Xanthocytophaga agilis: one gene and its partner. The protein of the gene in region 1 interacts with the protein of each later gene in a pairwise test. Links are inferred from orthologs where the notes say so. Each region holds a gene or a part of one and is shown on either strand. Other genes may lie near its edges. The genes, in order: ung and QNI22_RS37595.

The links.
Region 2: the proteins of ung (region 1) and QNI22_RS37595 interact in binary tests that used the Escherichia coli proteins (3 or more experiments, as listed by UniProt). The link is inferred for Xanthocytophaga agilis from one-to-one orthologs.

Annotation. Positions count from the first base shown.
Region 1 is NZ_JASJOU010000004.1:35,163-47,130, forward strand. The notes cover bases 1-2,921. They hold ung (uracil-DNA glycosylase), read left to right. Parts: upstream 1-1,090; coding sequence 1,091-1,753; downstream 1,754-2,921. Other genes in these bases: QNI22_RS13320 (O-methyltransferase), read right to left, coding at 1-461; apaG (Co2+/Mg2+ efflux protein ApaG), read right to left, coding at 527-913; QNI22_RS13335 (hypothetical protein), read left to right, coding at 1,826-2,269; QNI22_RS13340 (tetratricopeptide repeat protein), read right to left, coding at 2,326-2,921. In the rest of the region: more of QNI22_RS13340, read right to left, coding at 2,922-5,220; QNI22_RS13345 (DUF5723 family protein), read left to right, coding at 5,461-7,890; QNI22_RS13350 (energy transducer TonB), read left to right, coding at 8,088-8,408; QNI22_RS13355 (C1 family peptidase), read right to left, coding at 8,622-10,640; QNI22_RS13360 (hypothetical protein), read left to right, coding at 10,937-11,968. UniProt on the Escherichia coli protein: Excises uracil residues from the DNA which can arise as a result of misincorporation of dUMP residues by DNA polymerase or due to deamination of cytosine.
Region 2 is NZ_JASJOU010000023.1:16,910-28,864, reverse strand. The notes cover bases 4,024-6,931. They hold QNI22_RS37595 (nucleoside-diphosphate kinase), read right to left. Parts: upstream 5,734-6,931; coding sequence 5,314-5,733; downstream 4,024-5,313. Other genes in these bases: QNI22_RS37590 (DHH family phosphoesterase), read left to right, coding at 6,076-6,931; QNI22_RS37600 (M3 family metallopeptidase), read left to right, coding at 4,024-4,929. In the rest of the region: QNI22_RS37620 (penicillin-binding protein), read left to right, coding at 1-360; QNI22_RS37615 (FUSC family protein), read left to right, coding at 469-1,524; QNI22_RS37610 (EI24 domain-containing protein), read right to left, coding at 1,537-2,286; QNI22_RS37605 (hypothetical protein), read right to left, coding at 2,403-2,558; more of QNI22_RS37600, read left to right, coding at 2,860-4,023; more of QNI22_RS37590, read left to right, coding at 6,932-7,098; QNI22_RS37585 (FKBP-type peptidyl-prolyl cis-trans isomerase), read left to right, coding at 7,220-8,098; QNI22_RS37580 (DUF1570 domain-containing protein), read right to left, coding at 8,530-9,489; QNI22_RS37575 (NifU family protein), read right to left, coding at 9,702-10,280; rpmA (50S ribosomal protein L27), read right to left, coding at 10,432-10,710; rplU (50S ribosomal protein L21), read right to left, coding at 10,748-11,059; 1-hydroxycarotenoid 3,4-desaturase CrtD, read right to left, coding at 11,601-11,955. UniProt on the Escherichia coli protein: Major role in the synthesis of nucleoside triphosphates other than ATP. The ATP gamma phosphate is transferred to the NDP beta phosphate via a ping-pong mechanism, using a phosphorylated active-site intermediate.

The DNA of each region.
Region 1 (11,968 bases):
ATGTGAGAGCAATTGAGTTTTTCGAACCGTTGCCGGGATAAAGCTGCCAGTCCCGGATCTCCTTCAAATGTATATAGTTGCGCATGTTTACATCCGTGAGCCAGATAAAGTGTGGTAGTACCTAAACAAGTACCCAGATCAAAAATGGTAGAAGGTTGAAAGTAGTTTACTAGTCTGAATAGAAGTTGTGCCAGACTGGGAGATTTCTCTGAATGACGGGCTAAATCTCTGATTTTACGCTGCTTAGAGGCATTTACTCTTGATCCTGCTCCAAAATCCCTGATTGTGATACTTTCCTGAGAAGTTAAAAGATCCATTCTGGAGTCTTCCAGCGTTTCAAAACAGTAATAGGGTTTGGTATTGCGTATAACCTGATTGTAAAGCTGAAAGACGAATGGAGAATGAATGGCATGCGCATTCCCGGAACGTAACCAGAATTGCAGATATCGTAAAAAAATCAAAACAGAGAATATATTAAATGCTAAAGAATATAAGGTGCAAAGAAATTAAATTTTAGCATTTATACCTAGTTAAGACGATAGGGAACTACCATCGTAAATTCTGGAATACGAACCCGGAATTGTTTGCCATCTACAATTCGTTCCATCAGATACGTTCCTTTCATTTTACCAATATTGGTTTTTAGATTACAACCAGATACATATTCATGAGTCTCTCCTGGCTCTAATACTGGTTGCAGACCAATTACTCCTTCTCCTTCTACCTCGCGGATAGATCCGTTGGAATCATGAATATGCCAGTGACGGCGAAGCAATTGTACTGTGTATTCGCTACAATTTTCAATACTGATTTTGTAGGTAAACACATAATGCTCCTGAGCCGGGCTTGAATATTCAGGTTGGTATTCGGTTGCTACCGTAACTTTTACACCTTCCGTAATTTCAGTAACCATATTTCTATTGTTTCGTATTTACTTCAAAAACGGTTAAATATACACATTTGTTTTTTATTTTCGTAAATCTCCATCCTAAAAACTCTTCGCTATAGTTTCTCACAACAAAAAAGATACTATTTTCGGGTGTTTATTAAGATACGTTACTTTAACTTTTATTTTTAACTATTTTGACCTATGGACGTTAAGCTTGAACCTTCCTGGAAAAGCCATTTAGAAGCAGAATTTACAAAACCTTATTTTACAAAGCTGACTAACTTTGTAAAGGATGAATATGCCAACCACACTATTTATCCTGCTGGAAATAAAATATTTTATGCATTTGAAGCCACTCCATTTGACAAAGTAGAGGTAGTGTTATTAGGACAAGATCCTTATCATGGAGCTGGACAGGCTCATGGACTTTCCTTTTCTGTAAATGATGGTGTTACAACGCCTCCATCTTTACATAATATATACAAAGAAATAAGAGACGATCTGGGAAAACCCATTCCTAAATCGGGTAATCTAACACGTTGGGCAGAGCAAGGTGTATTATTGCTAAACGCCACATTGACTGTACGAGCTAATACAGCGGGATCACATCAGAAAAAAGGGTGGGAAGAATTTACAGATGCTGCTATAAAAGCTCTGTCAGACCAGAAAGAAAATCTTGTATTTCTTTTATGGGGGGCTTATGCACAGAAGAAAGGAGCTATTATAGATGCATCCAAACACTTGGTGTTAAAGGCTGCTCACCCATCGCCGTTTGCTGCTGATAAGGGCTTTTTTGGCTGTAAACACTTCAGTCAGGCCAATGCCTATTTAAAAGAGCATGGTAAGAAGGAGATAGATTGGTAAAATGGCATTGTTTTTGGTCTGACTAAATTTGTGAGGCCAAAACAACACTCAATTTAATAGTATACACTATACATGGAAAACAAAAATTTAACCCTTGTAAGATCTTTTATTCGAAACCACCGCTATCGTCTTCTGATGGTAGGATTGCTATTTATGTATAGCTGTAATCTACTGGATGAGGAAGTTCTGAATTCCAGAAAAGCATTTATTGGTAGTTACACTATCCAGCAGAAATGTGGGAGTTCTCAGGATTCCTATACTCTGAGAATTACAGAAGGGTCATCCAATAGTGAAATATTGTTATCAAATGTTGAGCCATTCGGAGATGAAATTATTGCTACTGTATCTGGTAACATTTTGACTATATCCTCTCAAAGTGTTCGTTTAAAGGGGCAAACTTCTTCTGCCACAGTTTCCGGATCAGGTACACTTACAGATGGAAGTATCATTGAGATTAACTTTGAGTATGACTTTGGTGGAACTACCAGTTGTGGTGCCAATGGGTATAAACTATAAATTGGAAAAGCATTCTACTCCATAATTAGTTATCGGAGTGGAATGCTTTTGTCTTACTAACTATTCGGAAAATACATTTTTTTTAGTTTGACATATTCAGAATAGGTCGATCCTGAACGAACTGACCGGAGCAGATCTTCTTCTTTTCGCAACGCAGAATACTCTAATTTACGGCTCTGGAATGCCTTTTTCAACCACTGGATTGCTTCCTGTGGTTTATTTTGTTCAGATGCCAGACAAGCCATTCCCAATAATACAAATCCATCAATTTTATTCAGACTATAGGCTTTCTGTAGATGTTTGGCAGCTGCATTGGTTTGTTTTTTATGTAAATGTGCTAAACCATAGTAGGTGTAAAACTTAGGATTAACCTCATTGGGATTTTTTACAGCGTAAAGAATAAAATCCTGTAATGCCTCTTCTATTTTGTTCTGATGATAAAAGCTAACGCCCCGCAGGTAGCGTGTGTCTTTAATGGTTTGTTCATTATCCAGTGCCAGAACCTGGGTAAATGCTACAATGGCATCATTGTATTTCTCTGCCTTTAATGCCGACATACCATAGGTATATTGGTACGGCAAATAATTGGGTTTTTGTCGCACTGCTCTACTTAATGCTTCTGCGGCATTCGTATATTGTTTTAAGGCCTGATAGGCAATACCTCGCTGATAATAGGCTTCTGCATATAATGGATCGTAGGTAAGGGACTGATCTGCACTTTGTACAGCATTTGCATAGGCCTGTAACTGATTCTGGCATTTAGCCACCTCTGCATACAATTCTGCCAGATTTTGTTTGAGAGAAGCATCTACCTGCATTTTTTTCTGCTGATTCTGATAAACAGGTAAAAGCACCTCTATCAACCGCTGATAATTAGCAGTAGCCTGAGTAATCTGATTCATGGCTAAAAGGACATCTCCTATGCTTTTGTAAACATCCAGATAGGTGTTGTTATATTGCAGGGCAGTATTAAAGTTTGCAAGAGCTTCTTTATTTTGTTTTAATTGCATCAGAGCAAGTCCTTTTTTATAGTACCCTTCACTGTTACGGCTATTGGCGAGAGTGGCTGTATTGTAATATTCCAGTGCCTTTTTATAGTCCTTTTTTTCATAATAGGAATCACCACGGGAAATCCAGACACTGTTATTGTTAGGATCTAATGCTAATGCCAGTGTAAACATATTATCTGATTTTTTGGTATCGCGGTTACGAAGGGCTGTCGCACCTATATTATGGTATTCATTACTTTTTGCTCGTAGAAAACGTACTGTGAGACTATCTGCACCTCCCAGTTTTTGTGCTTTCCGGAAATCTGCTGCTGCTTCGTCAATTTTTTGCTGATCTGCAAATGCAATACCTCGTTGATAGTAGGCTTCTGTATAGGTTACATTGAGATTCAAGGCTTGTGTATAGCTGCGTCGGGCCGCCTCAAGATCATGATTCCGATATTCAAGCAAACCTTTTTGCAAATGATACAACGGATTGTTTGGTGCAAGCTGAATAGCCTTGTCGTAATCTGCTACTGCTTGTTTGGTTAAGCCTAGTTGTTCTTTGAGACGTGCTTTCTTTAGATAATACTTGGCTTCATTAGGAAAGATTCGGGTGGTAATATAATCATAATCTATAACAGCCTTGTCTAACTCTTTGCGGTTTTCATAGTAAGTTGCACGAGTCAGGTATGCATCCAGATACAGAGGGTCTAGCTGGATGGCTTCTGAAAAGTCATCCAGTGCTTTGGTGTATGCATTACGTTGGGAAGACCGAACATAACATTGTGCGCGCAACAGATACAAATCCGGATAGTCTTTAATTATTTTCTGTTTGTTTTTCTGACGGATAAGTTCATCACAATCGTTGATGGCTTCTGCAATATGGCCCGTCTCTATTTTGGTACGTATCGGTACAATTTCACTGATACGGTTGGTAAGCAAACTGATTTGTGGTTGAATACGGGCTGATGCTTCAGGCTGAGCTTCAAGTGCTTTTCTATAATAAGTTAACGCATCGTCGTAACTGCGACTTTTTTGATAGAGTTCTGCTGTTTGGATAAGAGTCTCTAATCGATTCTTGAAATCCCGTTCAATTTTCTGAATCTGAAGACGAGGCAGAGGTGCAAAACTATTGTATTCAATGGCTTTGTGATAGGCATCTAAGGCAGTCTGATAATCATTGTTCTCCATTGCTGTATTGGCAATACGTATAGCGTCATTATAGGCTGCTTCTTTTGCCTTTTTTTCTTCTTCTGCACGTGCCAGTGCTACTTTGTCTACAGCTTCTTTGACTGCAATCTGGTTATCAGAAGCTTCTTTATTGCCCAACACAATGGGTTGATCTTCACCACTGGTCACAATGACATTATTCTCTTTTGTATCAAATGGTTTCTTGGGATCGTAAAACGTAATGCCATAAATAAAGGCTTTCCACCGGTTGCCATTTTTCTCAGCCCGGATGGTTGCCTGGCGTGTCTGAAGTTTGTAGGGAGAACTTTTTTTTGTGTTCTGGCCTTTGAATTCACAGTCAAATACGAGTTTCACATAATAATAATCTTTCTTTTTTACATCAGAAACCCGGATATTAGAAAAAATAATGGAAGGATCAATACTCTTGCTATAGTAGATATCGAGGGTATGAATGTATTTATCTACAGGTAGATCTTTAGTCTTATTCAGATGGAAGTCGGGATCGGTATCATCTTCTATGACAACTGTTTTATCATAGAAGATCTGGTTGCGGGCGTTGGGAGTATAACTTTTCTCAATTACATCTGCCAATTCGTTAGGGGCATTGTCAGAAAAAGTTACAAAGTTGAGCAATTGCTCTAGTTCGCTGATTGCATTCTTGGCCTGATAACTGATTTCGCCGGTTTCTTTGACACTCAGCTTAGTCTGAGCTGTAGAACAGACCGAAAATAAATAAAAGGGAATAAGGAGTATATAGAATAAATACTTCATACCTGGTTATGTAAATGGTTTCTTGTATACCTTCATTCAGAAAGTATGCTGGAAATAAAACAGCCTTTGACTGCAGATATACCGGATAATGATCAAAAGTATACAAAATAGTATACCTGACAATTTCTTTGTGCTTACGTTACAATATAAAATAGAACTAATCATTACCTTACTAGTTCATTCATAGAGTCTTCGGAATAAAATATTTTTCAACCTACAGATTACTTGTTGCATACCAATATGTTAAAAAAAGTACCGTTCCTCATTTTTATTTTTTGTATCACAGTCAACTGTTCGTGGGCACAACAGCTACTTGGAATCTCCAATAGTAATTATGCAGGTGTAAATGGCCTCTATCTGAATCCTTCATCTATTGCAGATTCCCGTTACGGTTTTCATCTCAATCTGGTTACAGTGCAGGGAAGTATAACCAATAACTATTACAGATACGATTCGCCCTATTCATTGCTGAAGCTAGGTATTGAACGGTTTAAAGAACCCTATAATCTACAGCCAGAGTATTATACAGATGCCAATAATAATCATACAAAGATGTTTAACATCCGAGCTAATGTATACCTGCCTTCTTTGATGATTAAGCTAAGCCCCAGGCATAGCATTGCAGTGACTAACAGAATGCGGGGAAGTTTTGAGGCTACCAATCTAACCTCCTTTGTAGCAGAAGATTTTAAAAATAACAATCTGACTCTGTTAAGCTTACTAAGCAATGGGAGCTTGTTACGGATTAATACCAATATGTTTCGGGAAACGGGTCTGACATATGCCCGTGAAATATGGTCGGAAGGAAAACATTACCTGAAAGGTGGTATTACACTTAAATATCTTCAGGGAATTTATTCATCCAGTCTGTATTCCAATACACTTCAGTCGCAGTTCTCTACTGTAAATAATGAACCGGTGCTACATGTCATCAATGCAGATATTGGTTATCACTATAGCCAGGCGGAAGGTTACCCTCCTGTAGATGAATTTGTAGATGCAGCCTTATGGAAGACAAAAAATGGAAAAGGCTTAGGTGCAGATATTGGATTTACCTATGAGTATAGACCAGATGTAGAGAAGTATCGCTATAAGATGGATGGGAAGGATGAACTGGATGGATTACAAAATAAATACAAATATCGTATAGGTATTTCTCTTCTCGATATTGGAGGGCTTCGATACAATACCAATTACAATGATTCTACTGCATCTGCATCCTATACTATTAGACGGACAGATGTAGATTTATCACAACAGGAGCTGGAAAATTCTACACTGGATAATTTTTACCCCGTATTGAACCGAGGACTTGCCGTGGGCAATGGTGACCAGAAAAACGGATTCCGGACCAAGTTACCTACAGCTTTGCATCTGAACTTTGATTATAAGATAAAAGACAAGTTATATGTAAATGCTGCCTGGATTCAGTCACTGCGTACCCGAAAGGCGATAGGAATGCGATACAATTCTCAGTTTGCCGTTACCCCACGTTTTGAAACAAAACATTTTGAGTTTGCATTGCCACTGGCGTTGATAAATGACTACCAACAGGTTACACTAGGAGCCATGATGCGGGTAGGTTCATTCTTTTTTATTGGATCAGACAATTTACCTGGATTGGTCAATCTGGGACGCCCGTACGGAATGGATGTGTATGCAGGGATTATCATTGCAGGTTTGCATCATAAGAAGAAAGACAAGGACAATGATGGTGTTTCTGATAAGCTGGATATCTGTCCGAATTTTCCGGGTGTATGGGAATTTAAAGGATGTCCTGATACAGATGGGGATGGCATTGAAGATAAAGTGGATAAATGTCCTACAGAGCCCGGTAGTAAGGAAATGGGTGGTTGTCCGGATCGGGATGGCGACAGGATCATGGATTCTCAGGATCGTTGCCCGGATGAGGCTGGTTTGGAAAAAAATGGAGGTTGTCCGGATTCTGATTCTGATGGTGTAATAGATAGAGAGGATGAATGCCCGTTATTGAAAGGGCCTGCAGCTTTGAAAGGGTGTCCGGATACGGATGAGGATGGTATTCCTGACAAAGATGACCGTTGTCCAAATGAAAAAGGGCAAAGTAAGTTTAACGGATGTGCCGACACTGATGGAGACAATATTGCCAATCCGGATGACGCTTGTCCGGATCAGGCTGGAACGCCTCGTTTCAATGGCTGTCCGGATCGGGATGGAGATACTGTACCGGACAAAGATGATCGTTGTCCGGATACCTATGGGTCTCCTCAGAATGCAGGTTGTCCGGTAGAAGCAAAGCCTGCTGATCCAACACGGGTAGAAATTAAGTTAACACAGGAAGAGCAGGCTGTATTGAATGAAGCATTCGATAATCTGGAATTTGAAACAGGCAAATCTGTTATCAAGGTAGCTTCTTACCAAAGTCTGGATGAACTGGCCGATCTGCTGATCAGTAAGTCTACTTACCGGATGCTGGTATCTGGTCATACAGACAATGTAGGAAATGCAGCCACTAACCTCAAACTGAGCAAGGCTCGTGCTGACGCTGTGAAAAAATACCTGACTCGTAAAGGTGTAAAAGCTGATCAGATCATTACAGAGGGTTTTGGTTCCCGTAAGCCTTTAGTCAGTAATGCCACGCCTGAAGGACGTCAGCGCAATCGCCGGGTTGAGATGAAAATTATTAAGTGATAAATTAAATGAGAGATAAGAATCCTTCTTACCTCTCATTTAATTTATGTATATATAGGACTATGAAGATGTTTTTTACTTGTTTAGTAGTTCTATCGGTGACTGTAATTATAGGAACTGTAGGATATGCACAAACTTTCAAAGTCCAGCAGGATAGAAAATGTATAATGACTTTGGATGAGACTTGTCAAATCTATGTGTGTACATTACCTGATAAGTTTCCTGAATTTCCGGGTGGTGTCGGTGAAATGTTAAGCTTTATGCAGAAAAATGTACGAACTAGTAAAGAAAATGATGGCTCACAGTCTAAAGTCTATCTATCATTTATTGTTACAGAGACAGGTAAAATAGAATGTTTGAGGATTGTCAATAAAACGACTCAAGAGTATTCGATCATGGATAAAGATGTGTTGCAGGAAATGGCAAAAATGCCCAACTGGATACCTGCTCAATGCAATGGTACAAATGTAGCTGCTCTATACTCTTTGCCTATAACTATATGCTTGGCTAATCAATAATGAGTTAACGAAAATAAAATCTAATAGGAACGAGAAGGGTTTTGATAATCTATCAGAGTTCTGATGTAGTAAAAAAATATCAGAGCTCTGATATAAATAAAATCTAATCAGGATTCTGATATTTATCTAACACAATCAGAATCTTGGTTCGTATTTTATCTTACAACTTTATTGTCAGCATTGATTCATAAGAAAATGTAATCAGAATTCTGATCAGGATTGCTGAAACAGCTTGATACGTTTTTCCTGTAAGGAAGAGGCTGATCGGTTAATAATCAATTTCTCGCCGTGTAACTCCCTTTGCCCCAATATCCGAGCCAGTGTCGCATTCACTGTTGGCAGATCATCGTCAAAGGCTCCATGTGCTCTGGCTGTAGAGTGATCAGGCGAACCGTCTGGTGCAGTATTAGGAGATAGTATCCAGTCTGCTCCTTTTTGAGAAAAAAGTTTAAGCAATTCAGGATCTTGCTGAATCCATTTTTCCATACCCAGCAAGGGCGTACCACTTTCCTTATCTTTTAGGAACCACGGTATATGCATTTTATCTTCCAGTGCATTGGAGACAAGGTAAAGCAAAGACTTATGGTAAATATTTGCACAATGATCATCCTGTTCTACCTGGTCTGTTAGGGTAAAGAGTGCAAACCTGTTTACTGTTTTGTTTTTTATAGCAGGTAGATAGTTCTCTTTGAAAACATCTATGGTACAGGCGGGAGCCCAGAGTGTACAGGAGGCTATTTTTAACCCGTAGCCAGTTTGCCCTCTCATAGGGCCGGAATTAATCTTTCCTTTGCTTGTGAGAAGGCGTATAATTGGGGCATGAAAGATACTACCTGCACTATGACCCACAAGATGAATTTCAAAGTCCTCTTCGTATTTATCAGCCAGGTGCTTGATATGCTCTAATGCAAGATATGCTCCTCCTTTGGTTTGTGTAGTAGCTAACAGGGCATTCTCTTTCATTTCTTTCCATTGGGCTTTTCCTGTTAACGTTCGTGCGAGAGGTTCAAGAGCGTCATCCAGACGATCCAGCATAAAATCTTTGGCACTATCCAGCCAGCCTTCTGGTTTGCGTTGTTGCAATGCATCTTTGAGAATATTGGTAATGGTACTCCATATATCTGTGTGCCAGATAAAAGAAACCGGATAAATTTCTTTTTCCAGTAAGCTGGGTCTATAATCGGCAAGGCGCTGAACAGCTCCACTTTCACTTACCAGTCCGCCATGTGCATAGAGTAACAATCGTTTTTTTGCCCACTTTGCAGTCACCCGTGGAAAATCATCTTCGAAAATTGCCTTTACCTCAGCTTCAGACGTACCAAAGTTTCCTCCTGGATTTAACAGACCATTGTTTCCCAGACTGATAATGTGTGGACGGAGATCGGCATAGGAGTAAGCTTCTGACTTACCAGCAGCAGCTGAATGACTGATGGCTGTAGATAAAGCTTTTTTCAGAATAACAGGTGCACCTAATCGTGCTACCCAGACATCTGTACCATTTTCCATCCAGTCATCATAGGTGATAAGTCCAAAACCTTTCTGTCCCCAGTCTTCTCCCCATGAGTTCTGAATCCAGAATCCTTTTTCATCATAAGCTACAATAGCAAAGGCATGGCCTCCAACCGGAAATACATCTTCATAGGGAATAATTCCAGTGGTTGTATCAACTTCACGCCAGCCGGAATGTACCTTCGCAGTTGCATACAGAATCCCTACCTCTGCCATGGCTGCATGCATAGCTACCAGATCTTTGTGATTTACGCGATAATAGGCTCCCAGTGGTCTGCGTAATGCATCAGATGTGCGTTCGTCTGTAAGCCGGAACTCGGTTTCTTCTTTTTTGTAAGGCCAGCATTCATCACTGCATACACCATGTTTGTACCAGCCTTTCATGGCTCCTCTTGCACTGGAACCTGCATACTGTTCTCCTGGCCATTCATCATATCGTTTGGCCATTTCGTAGAGCATGCGTGGGCTTACTGACTTAGGATCTGGAACAATTTTTCTTCGACGAAGAAGATAGTTGGCTACCGTAGCCAGCCCGAAACCTGTGCAAGCTCCTTCTTTCCCCTGATCCAGTATCGGTATATTCCATTGTTTATATTCATCGAGACTAATTTTCGTAGGAACTTCGTATAAATTGGCTTCGTACATTTTGTCACGAAAGTCCAGTGTATCCGGACGTACATCCAGTGTCTGGTCCGGAGTGGGTTTTTGGGTAGAGTCGGCCATAAAATTCAGAGTGTGAGATTCGTAAAAAATAGATAGTGAAAAATAGTATTGTCACAGTTAGAATCTCCTGAATGTATAGTTTTCCTTAACGTAAATCAATACTTTGTTTTGAGATATCCATCCAAATAAGGTCGTTTAAAAGATTTATTCTTAATTTCTTCAACAATTGGGTCACCTTGCTCTACCCAAATCCATAAATATTTATACTTGAATACGCTTTGTTAACTACATTCTATATTACAACATGTAATCAGGAAAAAAGAAGATAAGCAACAATGTGATTAGGTTACAAAACTATGGACAATAAAGAAGTGATAAAGTCAAAACCAGACCTTGGTACAATTCTAATTTGTCTTCTTCCTCTCGCTCTATTTTTATCATTTGCTGTGATTTTGATAAAAAGTGCAATGTCTTATGACTCACTCAGCTATCCGGATCTTATAGCTGGATGTTTCTTTGGCCTTGTAAGCATTTTACTTATTAACTATGTCCTCAAATTTGATATACTTATCTTAGAAGAGGATAAGTTACAAACCAAGTCACTGCTAGGCTATACTAAAAAAGTAGTTTACCTACGAGAGATAACCAGCTATATAGCGATAGATAAGGAAGATAAATATTTTAAATGGCAAGAACTTACCATCTATTCAAATGAAACTGAGTACTGCATATCTTCTATGCTATATCCAAAGCATTATGCAATTATTAAAGAGGTTCTGATTGAACAGAAGGTAAGAGATCAGAAAGCAGAAGTAAAATATCTTCATGGTAGACTCAAATATGTAGAGTTTTTTTGTCTATTCTTTATGTTTACTACGACAATACTTTGTATGTATTGGTCATGGCGTTCATATAAGGATTCAACTACAAAACTATCAGATAGGGAGTTAACTACCATTTCCAGTACTTTACTGAATAAAGCAGAAATAAAAACACATGGAAGGAGTCCTTCTACGATAGAAATTGAACTGGAAGAATATCCTGATTTTCTATTTGAGATTGGAGGAAGTGCCTTCTCTGCAATGGCTATTCATGACTATGCATCCACTGTAAAAACCGGGGATACGTTATTTCTGAAAATATTGACGGAAGACTATCAAAACATTATAAAAAAAGAAAAATTAACAGATCTTGAAGGCAAAAAGAATTCTCCCAGATACATTAGTGTGTATGGTCTTAATGACCAGAATTACATTTACCTATTGCTGGATGAGTATAATAAAGAGCATAGAACAGATTTAATTATTTCAATCTGGATGGGAGCTATAGTAGGGATATGTCTTTTGGGGTTAGATATTTATCTGCTGGTAAACAGAAAGAAAATATTT
Region 2 (11,955 bases), on another replicon or contig:
ATGATGCCCGAGCGAGGTAAAGTTTCTGGATTTCCGGTTGTGAGAGCTGGCAATCTCGATGATATGCAGTATCTGTGCAATGAAATCGGTATTTCCAATCATGCCGATGGAAATCTGCAGGAATGGGCAGTCGCTGTGGCAGGAAGTAAAAGTATTACTTGGGCTAACCGGCAGGGTAAACCTGGTAAGGTTCCCGATGTAACAGGTATGACATTGCGGGATGCTTTGTATATTCTTGAAAACCGTGGTCTGAGGGTACGGTATTCTGGAAAAGGGAGAGTAGTTAACCAGTCCCAATCTCCAGGAAGTCTGGCATTAAAGAATAGTACTATCACCATTCAGTTAGAAGAGCCTATGTAATTCTGCTAAGGGAAAGAGTTTTTGTGTACATTGCCTGCACTTGATAGAATATGTTCTGGTGCAGGCATCTTTTTTATGTACTTTCATCCAAATTAACTGGTTTCATCTATGAAACAGATTCTAGCTCTGTTAGAGAAGTTAGGACTTTCATTGCAAGCATTTAAAACGGCGCTAGCGGCTGCCTTATCATGGATTGTAGCTGCTCAACTATTACATGCACAGTATCCATATTTTGCTCCCTTGGCTGCTATACTGACAGTACAGGTAACAGTGGCTGACTCCTGGGAAAAAGCTACACAACGTATCATAGGTTTAATAGGAGGTGTGTTGGTCAGTATGCTGATTGGACACTGGTTTCCTATGGGAACAATTTCCATTTTTCTTGTGATTCTGTTGGGAATGGCTCTGGCAAAAGTATTCCGTATGAATAGTCAGATTATTTCACAGGTGGCAGTAAGTTCATTTATTGTATTAGCATTTGGCGGTACACAAGGATATGTGCTTAACAGAGTTGTTGAGACATTTTTAGGCTCTGCTATTGCCATTGCTGTTAATGCCTTGATAGTTCCTCAGAAAATTATTCCAACTATACAAACCCATATTTTGACTTTAAGCAGTGTATCGGCTCAGGCTTTAGGTGAATTAACACTATTATTAGAGAGTGAAGAGAACAATCAGAAGGCTAGAGAAACCATTGCAGTGTTGGTAGAGAAAACAGAGGCTGCTATTCTTGCTGCACGTACAGCTGAAAAGGCATTACGCTATACTCCGTTTCTTTCCCATGTCAAAAAGAGATTAACAGAATTAGACCAGAATGTTCGTTATCTGGAACATATAACAGTACAGATTCGGGGAGTAAGGCGAGCTATTTTTGATTTATATACTGAAATGGCCTGGAAGCCTGACAGTAGGGCTACTGAAAGTCTAAAATCTGCCATTGCGATCACTGCTCAATGTATTGCCTTGTATGGAGAAGCCGTAGTGTCTGGCTCAGAAGCTTCCTATACAAAGTTAGCTGACAGCATCGAAGAGGCGAAGCAGATTCAACTACAATGTCTGGCCGAGATTCATGCAATCACATCACTACCAGTATTGCGTGATATGGGAAGCATACTGACAGATTTAAAACGTATTTTAAAAGAAGTTACATTACCCGAGAGATGAAATAAATCTGGTTCAGAATTTTTGTTCCATCACCAAGGCTGCCGCCACTACTGCCAACATAGGTGCCACTAATGCTCCTAAAAATGGGATCGCTAAAAAAAGAGAGAATATCAGTCCAATCCCTATTGCTATACTTTTGTTTCGCTGGATAAGCAGACGGCTATCCCTACCTGACATACGCAAAAATTCATTGCGGTAATCCATCATGGAAAAACCTACAAAATAACTTTCTATAAGAAGAATAGCGATACCTATAAAAAAGTCGACTACAGGAATAAAAAGAAGGAAATAAAGCGGAATAGTGATGAACCATTCGGTTAGCAAATTACGAATAGAAAGCCTGATACCTCGCCATACATCCTGTATAAATTGCTTCCGATCAAAAGGATGAGTTACTCCTGTTAGTATTTCCTGCGTTTTTTCTGCCATTAATGCAATCGCAGGAGATGATAAAATGAGTACAATATATCGGAATAACTTAAAGTATAGAATGAAAACAAGAGCCCTGACTAGCCAGGATACCACTCCCCGTGCCAGATTTCCCAATGGCCCTGAAAGAGTATCTGCATGGATCCAATGAGCAAGAGGATCACTTAACAGATTTGTGTTCAGAATGATAACAGTAAGTAACGCTCCATAGATAAGAAGATAGATAATAGCTGGGATCAATACAAGCTTCCATAAACGATGGCGATTGATAAATGAAAATGTCTGGGCATAAGCATATATCGCCGCCAGCATCTTGCGTAGAAATGCTTTCATGGAGTAAATACTTCTCTGATGGTTGTGGTTTCTGATCGAATATAGACTAAAATAAAAAAGGTGAAAACAAACTTGTTTCCACCTTCATTAAGAATGTTCTTTTGAGAAGAAAAACCTTATTTTGCAGCTTTCGCTTCAAATTCAGCCTTAATTGCTTCAACATCAATATTTTTGATGATTGGCTTTTTGCTCAATTGATTGATACGTGACTGACGGTTATTAGCAACCGCACGATTGCGCTTTTCTTTTCTTTTTAATCTGGTAACTCCCATGTTCGCTACAATTAATATTTTATAAAACGATGTAAACTTTCCTGAAGTTAGTCTTTCTGTCCAAATAGAAAACAGAAATGAGGCGCAAATGTACGGTATTTCAATACTAACTACAAACTTGTTTTCAAGAAAATTTTATGAAAAAAATAAAATATCTAAATAGATATGCTGTACATTGATATTCTTCTTTATGATGAGACAAAAATACTCTTTGTTAAGAACTAACAGGGATATATGGTCGTTTCCTAAAAATCTGTTTCATTTGTGTATAATATAAACCTGAAGACCTAATTAAAATACTATGACTGATATAAAGAACACCCAGCTTGAAACAACCCAAAATCCTTTATTAGAAAGCTTTCAAACTCCCCACGAAACTTTTCCATTTGACAGGATTAAGAACGAACATTATTTACCTGCTTTAAAAGAGGCTATTGAAGCAGGTAAAAAAGAGATTGATGCTATTGTAAATAATCCGGAAGCACCCACATTCGAAAACACAATTGCTGCATTGGACCAAAGTGGATCATTAGTGGATCGGGTATCTGCTATATTATTCAATCTGAACTCTGCTGAAACAAGTCCGGAACTACAAAAAATTGTAAAGGATGCGTCGCCGTTACTATCTGAGTATGGAAACGATATACGATTGAATGCTGTTTTATTTGATCGGATAAAAACCGTTTATGATCAACGCAATGAACTGAATTTATCTGTTGAAGGAAAAACCCTGCTGGATAAAACCTACAAAGGCTTTGCACGTAATGGGGCCAACCTGAATGAAGATGATAAAGCTCGTTTACGGGAGATAGATGTAAAGATCTCTGAGCTGTCGCTTACCTTTGGAGAGCATGTGTTGAATGAGACGAATGCATTTCTGCTGGAAGTGGATAATGAAGAAGATCTGGCTGGCTTACCTGAATTTGTAAGAGAGGCAGCTAAGATGGCAGCTAAGGAAAAAGGTAAGAGTGGATGGGCTTTCACATTACAGGCACCAAGCTATATGCCATTTATGGCTTATGGTGAAAACAGGGAATTACGCAGAAAGTTAGCAATGGCTTATAACTCACGGGCTTTTCTAGGAAATGAAAATGATAATCGGGAGATCGTTAAAAATATAGTTGCATTGCGTCATAAACGTGCCCAACTGTTGGGATATGAATCTCATGCGCATTTCGTATTAGAAGAACGAATGGCAGGAGCACCTAAAAAGGTAATTCATTTTTTAGATGAACTTCTGGAATATGCAAAACCTGTTGCTGAGCAGCAAATGCAGGAGCTAACGCAATATGCCAAAACACAGGGATTTGCTGAAGAGAGATTGCAACGTTGGGATTATGCATTTTACTCAGAGAAACTTAAAAAAGAGAAATATGCCATTGATGATGAAATCTTAAAACCTTATTTCAAGCTGGAGAATGTAATTGATGGTGTATTTAAGGTAGCGAATAAGCTTTTTGGATTGAACTTTAAAGAGAATAAACAAATTCCAGTCTATCATCCTGAAGTTACAGCTTATGATGTAACAGATGATAATGGAAACTTTGTATCCGTTTTTTATGCGGATTACTTTCCACGCGAAGGTAAACGAAATGGAGCCTGGATGACAAGCTATCGTGATCAACGTATACTGAACGGAAAAGACATTCGCCCACATGTGTCCATTGTATGTAACTTTACCAAGCCAACAGAAACCAAGCCTTCTCTGTTGACATTTGGAGAGGTAACTACACTTTTCCATGAATTTGGGCATGCATTGCATGGCATGTTGTCTAAGTGTGCATATGGCTCTACTTCTGGTACCAATGTCTATTGGGATTTTGTTGAACTGCCTTCTCAGATTATGGAGAACTGGTGTTATGAAAAAGAGGCTCTAGATTTGTTTGCACGTCATTATGAGACCAATGAGCCAATTCCACAGGAATTGATTGAAAAGATTATTGCCAGTGCTAACTTTATGGAGGGGTATGGTACTCTTCGTCAACTTAGCTTTGGTATGCTGGATATGGCTTATCATGGAAATGCGCAACCTATTTCAGATGTAGCTGAGTTTGAACGCCAGGCCATTCTTCAAACCAGTCTTTTTCCTGAAACTGAAGGGATTAATACCAGCGTTGCCTTCTCACATATCTTTGCAGGGGGGTACTCAGCTGGATACTATAGCTATAAGTGGGCGGAAGTGCTGGATGCTGATGCATTTGAGTACTTTAAAGAAAAAGGCATTTTTAATCGTCAGGTTGCAGATGCATTTCGGGAAAATATTCTTTCGAAAGGAGGAAGTGAGGCTCCAATGGATTTGTATAAACGCTTCAGAGGACAAGAACCTTCTCCAAAGGCATTGTTGAAACGGAGTGGACTATTGGTTAATTAGAAGCCTATTATTGAAATGGGCATACGTCTATTTTTGTATGCCTAACATACAAAAATGTAAAAACCTCTTACATATAAGAGGTGCAAATGAGGAAATAGTGTAAATTGCTGCCCTGAATTCAAGAAATGAATCTCGATACAAACATAATCTCATGAAAAATTTAAGAGCCCCTTTTCTTTTTGCTTTATTAATGACTACTCTAAGCAGCTGTAAAGTACCGTCTTCTTTCAGTTATGCTTTTTTTGGGACTGCTGTTTTGTTAGTAATCTCAATAGTAATTGCTAGTAATATCACTAAAAAAGGAGAGGGACATCACTAGGATATCCCTCATCAGAAATAAAAAGTCCTCTTTGTTGATAAGAGGACTTATATCAAAAACAGATATTAATATTTGTCTGTACGTGCAAAATAGAAGTTGCCTTCAATTTCTGCATTTTCATCAGAGTCAGAACCATGTACCGCGTTTGCTTCCAGTGATTTTGCAAATAACTTGCGGATAGTACCTTCTTCTGCCTGTGCAGGATTTGTTGCACCAATCAGTTTACGAAAATCAGCTACCGCATTCTCTTTCTCTAAAATAGCGGCCACAATAGCTCCGGAAGACATATAGGCACAAAGATCTTTATAGAAAGGTCTTTCTTTGTGAACTTCATAAAACTGGCCAGCTCTTTCACTTGTCAGATGAGTCAGTTTTAAAGCTACAATCCGGAACCCGGCGGCTTCAATCATCTTTAAAATACTGCCCGTATGTCCGTCTTTCACAGCATCGGGTTTAATCATCGTAAATGTGCGGTTTCCTGCCATAAAGATTAATTAATTAGGAAATGAAAAGTTAAGATTTTATAGCTTATACCGATTTTATCTGACTGGTGTAAGCGTTTTGCGGCGCGAAATTAACCGAAAGGGGTACGTAAGCCAAATTTACAGGTGTTTTTTTATGTACTAACTTGTGTTTTGTCATTACTGCGAATATGAGGTATATACGATTTGGAGTAGATTGAGTAAATAATACTATTAACCCAGATGAAAGCATGATTGAGATAAATGTGATAAAAATCATGTTTGGTTTAGACCATTTTTATCCTGATTTTTGTAGGCTTTTTTCAAAATAAATTATGTGTTTTCTTCACTTTTTTCTTGTGTGACATGCAAAATTTTGAGGCTTTTAAGGAACTCCTCGGTTCTCCAAAAAAAATTGCGATCATTACCCATCCCAAACCTGATGCAGATGCGTTGGGATCTTCATTAGGGCTTGCAGGATATCTTAAAAAGAAAAGTCATACTGTTCAGGTTATTACACCTACCGATTATCCGAAATTTTTACAATGGATGGATGGCAATGAAGGTGTGATCAATTTTGAAGCAGAAGGGAATGCTGCTATTGCTCAGCAAATCTTTCATGATGCAGATATGATTTTTTGTTTAGACTTTCCTTCATTAAACCGAATTGGAGAGATTGGAGAGATTGTAAGAAATTCCTCCGCCAAAAAAGTGCTGATAGATCATCATTTGGAGCCAGAGCTTTTTGCAGATTATACACTAAGTAAAACCAGTGCTGCTGCAACCTGTCAATTGATTTATGAGCTTATCACAGATCTAGGCGATGCCGACAAGATAGACTTGTCTATTGCAGAATGCTTGTATGCAGGTATAATGACAGATACAGGTTCCTTCCGGCATTCAAATACTACGAAGGATGTGCACCTGGTATGTGCTGCTCTGATAGATAAGGGTGTAGCGATATCAAAAGTAAATCGACTGATTTACGATACCAATACAGAGGAGCGTATGCGGTTTTTGGGTTTTGCTCTGAAGGATAAATTGATTGTACTACCTGAATATCGAATTGCTTATTTTGCTATTAGTGCTGATGAATTGGATAAATATCACTCGCAGACAGGTGATACGGAAGGACTGGTAAACTATGGTTTGTCTATTGAAAATATTGTATTCTCTGCACTTTTTACTGAACGTGAAGGGATGATTCGTATTTCATTCCGCTCAGTAGGGAATTTCTCTGTAAATGAATTTTCCCGTAAGTATTTCAATGGGGGAGGGCATAAAAATGCTGCAGGTGGAAGATCTCTTGTGTCATTAAAAGAGACGATACAAAAGTTTCTGGATGTGGTCCCTCAATATAAACAGGAATTGTTTGTTTCCGATAAATAGTCGTAAGGCAAGGTACTGATGACCAGAGCTAAAATGATTTTTGTGAATAGTTCTTATTTGTAATGCAACCAAATTATGATTTAGAGTGTCTACTTTGCAACCAACCTTCTTACTTTAGTTTATGCAAAAGATTAGTTACCTTTTTTTAGCCGCAATTTTGCTTTTACAAGCTTGTTCATTGAATGGTGATAACACATATGAGAATAATGTGAAGAGCAATGAACAAATTATTCAACAGTATATCACTAATAAAAACTTACAGGTCCAAGCATCAAGTTCTGGTCTTCGTTATAAAGTTACTAATTATAATTCTGGTGCAAAAGCTCCCGCTACAGGTAGTCAGATTGTAATGGCATACGTTGGAAAACTGACTAATGGAACTGTTTTCGATACTGCAAGGTATAAGCCTGATGAGTTTCTGAGATTTCCTTATCGTGGTAATTATGTGATTCCTGGTATCGAGGAAGTAGCAGGTTACATGAAGACGGGAGATAGTGCTATTGCTATTATACCATTCTACCTGGGATTTGGGTCAAATGCTGCCTATAATGGAGTTGTACCTTCCTATTCTGTATTAGTTTTTGATTTGAAGCTTATTGCTGTACAAACAGAGGATGAAGCATTACAGGATTATATATCCCGTAAAAAGTTTCCTGAAGATAGTGTAGTTAAGACTCAAACAGGCTTGTATGCTTATTTTAAGAAAAAGAACCCTTCCGGCACTGCAGTTAATGGTAAATCACAGGCAACGCTAACATACAAGGGAACGTTCTTAGATGGTCAGATTTTTGACCAAACTCCAGCAGGACAAAATTCCAGTTTCTATCTAACCAATTCAGGTCTGATTGCAGGTTTTACAGAGGCATTAAAGCTGATGAAAACAGGGGAAACTGCTGTTTTTATGATGCCTTCTTCTTTAGGGTATAAAGAATCTGGAACAACAGGTATACCTCCTTATTCACCTTTAGTATTTGAAGTAACAGTAGTATCTGCTCAATAGTACTATACTATCTGCAATAGAAAAAAGGCTCATACACGTATGAGCCTTTTTTTGTAAATATGACCTATCTCAAATTGTATGAAAAGCAATTGAATGTTTTGGAATAAAGTTTTAAGTCTGCGCATAGTTCATGTCAACCTATTTTTTAACAAGGGCAAGACAATATTATTAGTCAACAGACATTTTGCATAGTATTCACAGCATTTTTTATTTTGATTACAGCTCACTACAAACTATTTTTTGATGGGAATTCACGACAAGCAATATCTTGCCTGTCGTGAATTAAACGTAAGTTCTTCTGTGTAGTGAATATCGTATGCATTATTCGGATAGGTAAGTTTCTCTTCAAAGTTCGAGATGACTCAATTACACTAAAGAAAAAGCCCATACATGATACAATACATGTATGGGCTTTTTCTTTAGTGTAAACCTTATTCGTTTATAAGAGCTGTCTGAGTTTGGTTTTCTTCAGGCGAAACCAGATATTCATGGTTCAGGTGTTCTTGAGGGATCCATTCTTTCCAGTCTTGTACCAACTTTTTACTTCCTCCTGGATAGCTCATATCTATTGCCTGAACAGATGCTTGTGTATCACGGGAATTTTTAGCCAGATGACTAAGCAAACCTTTGATGCAGTCCTGCCCTTGTTGATTTGACATCATAAAGTATGCTACAGACCATCCTAAGGTGCGGGGTTCATCTGTTTCAGAAACATTGTCATTAAAGTTCCACTCTTTGTTTGTCATGGAAATAGATGAGAGCAGATCTGGCATACGATGATTGCTTAACCAATTCTTAATACGTGTATCTTTAATAACCTGAGGGTGGATTATAACTTCTTCTCCTTCAATCTCCATGAACTCAAAATATTCAGCCAGGCCTTCATTCAGCCAATTTGGACAGTTTTTTACTTTATCTGTTAATAGAAGGTGACTGGTTTCGTGAAAGATATTTTTGTAAAAGGCATCTTCATCTTTTTCCATGCTTACCAGGATTTCATTTACTCCTGATAAATACACTCCTATCCATGTTTTGGGAATATGAGGGTAGTTAGCATCTATAAATGCACGATAGGTATCTGCATCTCTGAAAATACGTATACGTACAACCAGGTTACTGCTAAAATCATAGCCAAGGTGTTGTGCATAAAAGTCGTATTGAAACTGAATCCCTCTGTAGATTTTGCTTTGTGTCAATGGATCTAACTGACATTCATGAGTCAACAACTCAACTGTTGGGCTGTTGGGCTTTTTGGACTTAATCTGAATTTTTTCAAAAGGAAGAGAGGGATGAGAATATACACCAGATGGTGCAGCACCTAGTGATAATACAATACAGATAATCCCTAAAACATGATTACAAAACTTTGTCACAATCATAGCTACGCTCATAATTTTCAATACCTAACAGACACCTAATAGTCTGCTGTAATTTCACATTACATAATTACCAGCTATTTTGCTTAATTGCACTTCAGTTTTTAAATGAATAATACATTGGTTAGTAAACCTTTAACAAATGACAAAGCCTGGATATGTCTATGGGCTATAGATACATCCAGGCTTTATTATTTTGTGGTTAACTTGTTGATTACTAATGGTTTTTATGCGCCTTCAGCTACTACCTCTCTAATTTCAGGGAGCATACGTTTAAGTAAATTTTCTATCCCGGATTTTAACGTAAGAGTAGAAGATGGGCATCCGCTACAAGAACCTTGCAACAAAAGCTTTACAATTCCATCATCATATGAGTGAAAAGTGATAGCCCCGCCATCAGATTCGACTGCCGGACGTACATATTCATCCAGTAAATGTTTGATTTTTTTCACGATCTCAGGATCATCATCATTAAATATAATATGGCTGGTTTTTGCTTTTTCGCTTTCAAGTACAGGCTTGTTGGCTTCTAAGTATTCTTTTAAAAATTGCTTCATATCTGGAATTACGCTATTCCATTCTGTCTCTTCATCCTTGGTGATAGTGATAAAATTACTCATAAAAAATACTCTTCTAACAAACGGAAAGTTGAAAAGCTCAGTCGCTAATGGAGACTCTGCAGCAGATTTAGCATCCGGAAAGTCAAAACTAACGCCTTCAGGCACAAGCATAAAATTAACTACAAATTTCAGAGAATTGGGATTAGGGTTTGCCTCTGTGTAAATATTTACATATCTGGAAAGCATGACACTCAAGATTAGAATGATAGATTGATATTCTTTTTCAACATTCACACTAGGAGAATGGTTGCAATGATGCTGCCTTTTTCAGAAAAAGGCAGATAATAAAAAAGCCGATAACGGTTTCGCTATCGGCTTTTTTATCTATATAACTGAATTACTCAGCTGCTACGGCAACTACTTCAGCAGGCTCAACAGAAACGAAAGAACGTCCTTTAAAGCCTTTTCTGAATGTAACGCGACCGTCTACTAGTGCAAATAATGTATGGTCTTTGCCGATACCTACATTCACATCAGGGTGGTGTTGAGTTCCACGCTGACGAACAATGATGTTACCAGCTTTTACTACCTGGCCGCCAAATTTTTTCACACCCAGGCGTTTGCTATGCGATTCGCGACCGTTTTTGGAACTACCGGCCCCTTTCTTGTGTGCCATTTCTTTGTATAATTAAGAATTTAAAATCAGAAAAAGATTATAAGGAAATACCATTGATCATGATCTTGGTATATTGCTGACGGTGACCGTTTTTCTTACGATATCCTTTACGGCGTTTCTTTTTGAAAATAATCACTTTTTCTCCTTTTACATGTTCCAGAATTTTAGCTGAAACAGAGGCTCCTGATACTGTCGGTACTCCTACTGACACATCTCCGCCGTTATCGACAAGCAATACCTTGTCAAATGTCAAGTCAGCGCCGGCTTCTCCATCTAGTCTGTTAACATAGACGAACCGATCTTTTTCAACTTTGATTTGCTGACCTGCGATTTCTACAATTGCGTACATGATTTATAAAATAGAATAAAGTTTTAAAAATTGGGACGCAAATATAAGTGATTCAATGAAAAATGCAAAGAGAATTCTGAACTTTATATAATGAAAGCTAAACAGTATACAATTTAACTATGATTATATTGACAATCTTATAAAAGGATAAGTAAAATGAAGCCTAATAGATAATTTATTTGCCTATCGTCTACTACATGTTCTTATTAAATTATCTCCTTCTTTAGTAAGCTCTTCTTTGAATACTATTGAATACTATTTAAATAGAACTTTAACACTAGTTCTTTTATACCAGCATTACACAATAATTATACAGATTTTATAACATCATATATCTGAGTGAAAAATTATTTTATAAAAGTAAACTCTATAAATACTGTGTATCTAATTCTACAATCTATAAATGCCAAAGTAGTGTTATTCTAAGAGTATTATAGACTTTGTAAGAGTAAAATGTGTAAAAAAGCGAATATTCTTACATGGGCACAATATTTTCCATTACTTGTAGTTTTGGGTAATTATTTCCTCTATACAGTTGCTACTATATAGGTTCCTTAACCATGCCAGCTGCAATTTTGGCAGAAAGAAGAGATAAGGGTATACCGCCTCCGGGGTGTACACTGCCTCCAACAAAGTACAAATTCTTTACCTTAGAAGATTTATTATCGTGTCGAAGGAATGCAGCATAACGGTTATTGGAACTAATACCATATAAGGCACCCTGACTGGATGATGTTCGTGCTTCTATAGTTCTGGGGTCCTGAATGTATTCACAGGCTATAAGTTTACTTATGTCTGTTTTCAGAATCCTGCTTAGCTTGAGTATAATATTTCGACGGGCTTCATCTATCAGACCATCCCAGTCCTGACCGGAATTATTAGGGACATTAATCATT